2 regions of the Arthrobacter sp. sptzw42 genome follow, and region 1 is predicted to be linked to the other one. Evidence: predicted binding sites of a transcription regulator. Region 1 holds the regulator's gene; the other holds the start of a gene.

What was found. The regulator LexA, encoded in region 1, represses DNA repair genes until DNA is damaged. The targets are predictions, from matches to a motif close to TCGAACANNTGTTCGA.
Region 2: AC5RT4_RS03490 (DUF6504 family protein) is a predicted target of LexA. The motif match lies at 1,775-1,790, and genes of this name have one in related genera.

Annotation. Positions count from the first base shown of each region.
Region 1 is NZ_JBNHEX010000017.1:30,355-33,757, reverse strand. Features, by position in the region: gene AC5RT4_RS16620 (histidinol-phosphate transaminase) at 1-460, opposite strand, end outside; gene AC5RT4_RS16615 (LysM peptidoglycan-binding domain-containing protein) at 592-948, opposite strand; gene lexA (transcriptional repressor LexA) at 1,314-2,045, shown strand; gene AC5RT4_RS16605 (ATP-dependent DNA helicase) at 2,113-3,403, opposite strand, start outside.
Region 2 is NZ_JBNHEX010000002.1:311,201-314,603, reverse strand. Features, by position in the region: gene AC5RT4_RS03510 (SOS response-associated peptidase) at 1-467, shown strand, start outside; gene AC5RT4_RS03505 (VOC family protein) at 523-945, opposite strand; gene AC5RT4_RS03500 (chorismate mutase) at 965-1,285, shown strand; gene AC5RT4_RS03495 (hypothetical protein) at 1,305-1,694, opposite strand; gene AC5RT4_RS03490 (DUF6504 family protein) at 1,828-2,166, shown strand; gene AC5RT4_RS03485 (DNA polymerase III subunit alpha) at 2,163-3,403, shown strand, end outside.

The DNA.
Region 1 (3,403 bases):
GAAGTGCTGCGGATTCTGCACTGAGGCCGTAGCCGTCAGCGCGCTGGCCCACGATGTATTCCGTGTCCGTGCCACTGGCAAGCAAGGGGTACATGGAGTACGTGGGCGGGAAGCCCAGCGCGGTGCGGCCGGGACCACCGAAAGCCTGGAGAATCTGCTGGAGTACTTCGTTGGAGCCGTTGGCCGCCCAGACATTCGACTCGTCCAGGCCATGCCCCAAGTATTCCGCCAGAGCCTTGCGCAGCTCCGTGAACTCGCGGTCCGGGTAACGGTGGAGGCCTGCGGCCGCGTCCGTAACGGCGGCGGTGATGGCGGCCCGTACGTTCTCAGGGACACCATGGGTGTTCTCGTTGACGTTGAGGAGGATAGGGACGTCCAGCTGGGGTGCGCCGTAGGGGGTAAGCCCACGAAGGTTGCTGCGGAGGGGTAACCGGTTGAGGCGCTCTAGCTGGTCATTCACCTGAACAGTTTAGTGCCAGCCCGGGGAGCCGGAAAATGTGACGGCTTCCCGTTCGCGCTGAGCCGGCCTTCACGACGGGCCATCAACGTCCTGTCCGCGTTGGCCTCCAGCAGCCGGCGGGTGAGCGGCACCTACCGGGTGGGGACGTACAACTGCTGCCCCGGGAAGACCGCGCCGCCGGTCAGGTTGTTCAGTTGGACGATGTCAGCCACGACGTCACGCGCATCCCGCTCCGGGGCAACGCTCCCGGCGATAGCCCACAAGGATTCCCCTGCCTGGACGGTAACGGTAACGGCAGGGGTAACGGACAGGTCAGCCGCCGAATCGGAGGCCTTTGCCGGCGAGTTGAAGAATCCGGCCAGGGAAAGCAGCAGGGCCGCGAGCAGGACCAGGGGAATGCCGATCAGGACGATCTTCCCGCGGCGCGTCAGGCGCAGGGGCGGCAGGGGCACAGGCCCCTCCTCCGGCCTGGCCTCAGGCCCGGACAAGTAGTGCACTGAAAATGAATCCCGCGAAGCAGATGTAGCTGACATGACTTAGCCCTCCTGGACCGTACTGTGCTGCCCGATATTCCCCTCCGAAGCCGCCGCCTTGGCGGCCCTTGCCGCCTGTTTTCGAATGGCTTCGACCGGAGTAGAACAAATGTTCGAACTTTGCTCCCTCTGTTTTAGCACTTATCAACGAACATTGTCGAGACTCGCTAGAACAGATGTTTGAAAAAGCAATGTGGCTGGCCTAGTTTTGAGAGAAAGAACAACCACTCTGAAAGTTGATCAGCAGGGTCTGACAATTCCGGCGTGAACTTCAGGTCCGGGCCACAGGAGTCCGGGGCAACCGAAAGGCATTGGCGAATATGGCAGCAGCAGCCGCCGGGGGCAGGGCAACCTCCCAACCGAAGAAGACCGCCAAGGGCCTGACGCCGCGGCAGAAAAGGATCCTCGAGACCATCCAGCGCTCGGTCAATGACAACGGGTATCCGCCGTCCATGCGCGAGATCGGTGACACCGTGGGCCTGGCAAGCCTGTCCAGCGTCACGCACCAGCTTTCGCAGCTGGAAAAGCTTGGCTACCTGCGGCGCGATCCCAAGCGGCCGCGCGCCATGGAAGTGTTGATGCCCCTTACCCTCGACGGTGGTTCATCCAAGCAGGCGGCGGAGCCTGCCCCTTCCCTTCAGGGGGCCGGCACCGTCACCGTTCTTCCCACCGCCATGGACACAGCCATGGTCCCCCTTGTGGGCAGGATTGCTGCCGGTGGTCCCATCCTGGCTGACCAGCAGGTGGAGGACGTCCTGCCGCTCCCCCGCCAGCTCGTGGGCCAGGGGGAACTGTTTATGCTCAAGGTGGCCGGTGATTCCATGGTGGACGCTGCCATCTGCGACGGCGACTGGGTGGTGGTCCGCCGCCAGGCAGATGCGGCCAATGGAGATATTGTTGCTGCCCTGCTTGACGACGAAGCCACTGTTAAGACTTTCCGTCAGCGCGACGGCCACACCTGGCTGCTCCCCCAGAACACCCAGTACGAGCCCATCCTTGGCGACCACGCCACCATCATGGGCAAGGTAGTGTCGGTGCTCCGCTCGCTTTAAACGGCCCCGGAGTTCGAACACACCTGTGCCTCCAGCTATGAGCGCCCCGGCCCGTCAGCCGGGGCGCTCAAATCTTTTCCTTGGCCAGCCTCTCCAGCGCCGCCATGGCTGTTTTCCTGTCCGTAGTGGACCAGAACGGCGGCAGGGCACCGCGGAGGAATCCGGCGTAGCGTTCCGTGGCCAGCCTGGAATCAAGCACCGCCACCACGCCTTTATCCCCGGTTGACCGGATCAGCCGTCCCGCGCCCTGTGCGAGCCGGATGGCGGCGTGGGTGGCCGAAACTGACATGAAGCCGTTGCCTCCCGCCTGCGCAACTGCCCGGGACCGGGCTGTCATCAGGGGATCATCGGGCCGGGGGAAGGGAATCCGGTCGATGACCACCAGTCGGCAGGAGCCCCCCGGAACGTCCACGCCCTGCCACAGGGACATCGTGCCGAACAGGCAGGTGTCAGGTTCGTCCGCGAACTGCTTCACCAGGGCCGTCATGGTGGAGTCGCCTTGGCACAGGATGGTCATTCCCAGCTTGGGCCGCAGCGCATCGGCCGCTTCTTCTGCCGCCCGCCGGGAGGAGAACAGGCACAGCGCCCCGCCGTTTGATGCCCTGATCAGGGCCTCAAGTTCGGCCAGCGCTTCCGGGGATGCTCCGCGGCCGGGCTTGGGCAGGTGACCTGCCACGTACAGGATTCCCTGCCTGGAATAGTCAAAGGGCGATCCCACATCAACGCCCGTCCAGCTGGGCGCCCCCTCTCCCACAAGCCCCAGCCCGCCGGCGGCGGGCTCAAAGGCTGAACCGATTGCCAGGGTGGCGGAAGTCAGCACCACAGTGTGGTTCGCGAACAGGCCCTCGCGCAGCCGCCCTGCCACGGACAGCGGCGCAATATTGATCAGCGCGGGAGCTGTTTCGTCGGGCTGGGAGTACCCCTGCTGGGGGTCAAAGGAACTGGCGCGGGAAAACCAGACCACTTCCCGGTTCTCCCGGGCGGCGAGGAGACGTTCACACAGTTCCAGGATGAGCATCAGCCGGGAGCGCGCCAGTTGCCTCCCGCCGTCGGCAGTGGTGCTGCTGTCCCCCTTGGAGTCGGAAAGTGCGGCGCGGCAGGCTTCACGCAACTGGTCCACGCAGTCCAGCTGCTCATCGTTGAGGCCATTGGGAAGCAGTCCATTGGGAACTCCGGCAAGGGCGGCTTCAAGGTTGGCGGCAGCCGCACTAAGGGCATCCACGGTAACGGCCGTATGCTTGCGCGCTCCCGCAGCTGCGGTATGGACCATGGCCACCGAGAGCTGCCCCGAAACGGCGCCGGTAACCCTGTCCTGGAGTTCGTGTGCCTCGTCAACCACAACGACGTCGTATTCGGGC
Region 2 (3,403 bases), on a different contig from region 1:
TCCAATCACGCAGGTGTGCGGTGCCCGCAGATGGCTACTACGAATGGAAGCAGGGCTCCGGAAAAGCGAAGCAGCCCTACTACGTGCACCCGGGTGAAGGCCGGGGCCTGGTTTTTGCCGGGCTCTATGAATGGTGGAAGGATCCCGGCCGGCCTGCGGGAGAACCGGGCGGGTGGATGCTTTCCACGTCCATCTTGACCGCCGACACCCCGCCCCCCGGCACTGAAGCCACCGTTTTAGGCAAGCTGACCGCGCTGCATGACCGCGTCCCGTTGCCGATGGACAAGGCCACCATGCAGGCCTGGCTGGACCCGCAGGCCGATGACGCCGCGGCGCTGGTTGACCTGGTCCGGTCCGGGGTCAAGGACGTGGCATCGGACTGGCGCGTTGAATCAGTGGGCAAAGAGGTGGGTAATGTCCGCAATAACGGCCCGGAGTTGATCCGCCCGGTGGAAGCCCTGTTCTAGGCCTAACCAATTTTCAGGCCCTGGCCTGCAGGTCCCCGGACCGCTGAGCGGAGGGCTAAAGGGTAACCGATCCGGCGTCGTCCACTGCCCATGCGGGGTTATACGCCACCTCCCAGCGGAAGCCGTCCGGGTCCGCGAAATAGCCGCTGTAGCCGCCCCACGGCTGGGTGATGGGTTCAGCAATGATGGCGGCTCCCGCTGCGGCCGCCTCATCCATGACCCGGTCCACATCCTGAGTGCTTGGCAGGTTGTGGCTGAGCGTGATGCAGGGGACGGGGCCGGGTTCGGAGACCCCGGCATCGGCCTGCATCTGGCGAACGTCCCACAGTGACAGCACCAGGCCGTGGTTCACCTGGATGAACACCACATCCCCCGTAAACTCACGGTGGACCGGCCAGCCAAGGCCCTCAACATAGAAGGTGCGGGATACCGGAACGCTGCGGACGCCTAGTGAAATGAAGTCGACTCTGGGCTGCATGGTTCGATACTGTCAGAGGATGGCAACAATTCAAGGGAATGATCGGGACGCCCTGGCCGATAAGGAACAGCTCGCTGCCGTCCGGGTTGCCGTTGACGAAGTGGATGACCAGATAGTTGCCCTTATTGCCCGCCGTGAGCGGCTGATCCGGATTGCCGGAACCCTCAAGGGTGACGACGCCGAGGTCCGTGCCCCGGGCCGGGTGGAGCGGGTCATCGAGCACGTCCGCTCCGCAGCTGCCAAGAAAGACATTGACCCGGACATCGTGGAATCCACCTACCGTGCCATGATCTCGGGCTTTATCGAACTCGAACTCCGGGTCCACAAAGAGAACAGCTGAGCCGTTTCAGCCCAGCTGTTTACAGGTTCTCCTCCACCGGAACATTGGACTGGAACTCCCTGCCGTCCGCTTCGCTGAAGCCGGTGATGACGTGCCCCTGGCCGAGCCCGTTGATGGCAGCGAGCGGGAAATGCCCGGTGATGGTGTTGCCGGAGTGTGTGACGCCCGAAAGATCGTAGTTCTCTTCCGTGCTCTGTTCGTGATTGAACGAGAAAAAGGCGATCGCCTCCCCGTTCATGAATTCAATACCCAAACGCCGTTGGGATGAGTAGTCCGGACTGGCTGCCATAAGCCCCACCACATAGGCGCCGGACCCGGGGATATTGCCGTCGATGTCGAAAGTAGCCACGAGGGTGGAGTCCTGGGCCTTGATGCTGACCTGTTTGAGGAGTGCGTCATGGGTGCTCATGGCACAATCCTGCTCCCTGCGAATCAGTCCGTCCACCCCCGCCTAGGATTTGTGCCGCCGCTGGCTTAGACTTGAAATATTCGAACACATATTCGAATGTGTTCGAGTTTCTTGCTCTGGCCGGGAGGTGCCCATGGGGATGTTCAGTGAATCCGTGGATGTTGCCTGCAACCAGGATGGCCAGCCGGTGAGCCTGCAATGGGCAGGGCGGTCCTATTCAGTCTGCGCCGAGCCGGTCCGATGGTACGAGCGCCGGCAGTGGTGGGCTGAAGAAAGCCGTGCACCGCTGGGCACCGGGCCCGGACTGGTTGACCATGAAATCTGGCGGGTTCAGGTGCTTCCCTCAGGTCCAGCTTCCGCTGCGGGCAATGGTCAGGATGAACCGCTCACTCTTGATCTGACCCGCCACATCCGCAGCGGCCGGTGGCGGCTGCTGCGGATCCATGACGCCCTTCGCCCACGAACAGCATGAGCTTCACGCACCTCCACGTCTCTACTGCCTTCAGTGCCCACTATGGCGTGTCCTGGCCTGAGGAGCTGGCCCAGGCCGCCGCTGCTGACGGGGCAACCGCGCTCGCCTGCACTGACCGTGATGGGCTCTACGGAACAATCAAGCACCTCAAAGCCTGCATGGACGCCGGCATTGATCCCATAGTCGGTGTGGACCTGGCGGTGTATGACGACGACGGCGATCACCGCACCCAGCTGGCAGGCCGCGTGGTGGTGCTCGCGCGCGGCAACAACAACGGTGCAGGGTACCGTGCACTGTGCCGGCTGGTGTCCGATGCCCACGCCCGCACTTCGGGCAAGTCCGGGGGAACCGTGCCCGTGGCTGTAACCAGGGCGGAACTTGCTTCCCGTACCCTGGACCCGCAAACCCTCAAACCCGTGCTGATGGTCCTGATCGGGCCGGATTCCGACGTCGGGCGTGCCATGGGAGGCCGCCGGTACCTGCGGCCCCGGACGCTCTTCAAGCAATGGCTTGATGCCATGCCCCCGGCAACAGTGGTCACCGAAATCGTCTCCCAGCTCAGCGCCCCGGGAGCACCTCTAAGTACGTCGCATGCCGTCCGCATGCTCAAGCTCGCGGAAGAGCATCACGTTCCGGCCATCCTCAGCAACGCTGTGAGGTACTGCGCGGAGGACGGCGCTGCCACGGCCGATGTCCTTGACTCAGCCCGGACCCTGAAATCGCTGCCGGAGCTGGCCCAGGAACCAATGCTGCAACCCAACGGCCAGGGCTGGCTGAAATCCGCCGGCCAGATGCTGAATTTGGGCAGGGAAATTATCTCCGCCGCCGGATACGGTGCAGCAGACCTCAAGCAGCTGATCGCACAAACCGAGGCGCTCGCCGATCTCTGCAGGATGGACCCCGAAACCGATATGGGCTGGAAGCAGCCCGTCGTGCCGGAAGCCTCCGTAATCGGGATCAGCCAGGATCCGCACCTTGAACTGGTGCAACGCTGCGAGGCGGGAATCGGAAGGCGGTTCCCGGGGCTTTCGGGCAGCAGTGAGAAGCAGATGCACCACCGGCTCGGGCACGAACTCGGCATTATCCAGAACCTGGGGTTTTCTTCCTACTTCCTTACCGTTGCCGAAGTATCCCGCATGATCCAGGACATGGGGGTCAGGGCAGCAGCCCGCGGATCAGGTGCCTCAAGCCTGGTCAATTACCTGATCGACGTCAGCCAGGTCAATCCACTGCAGCA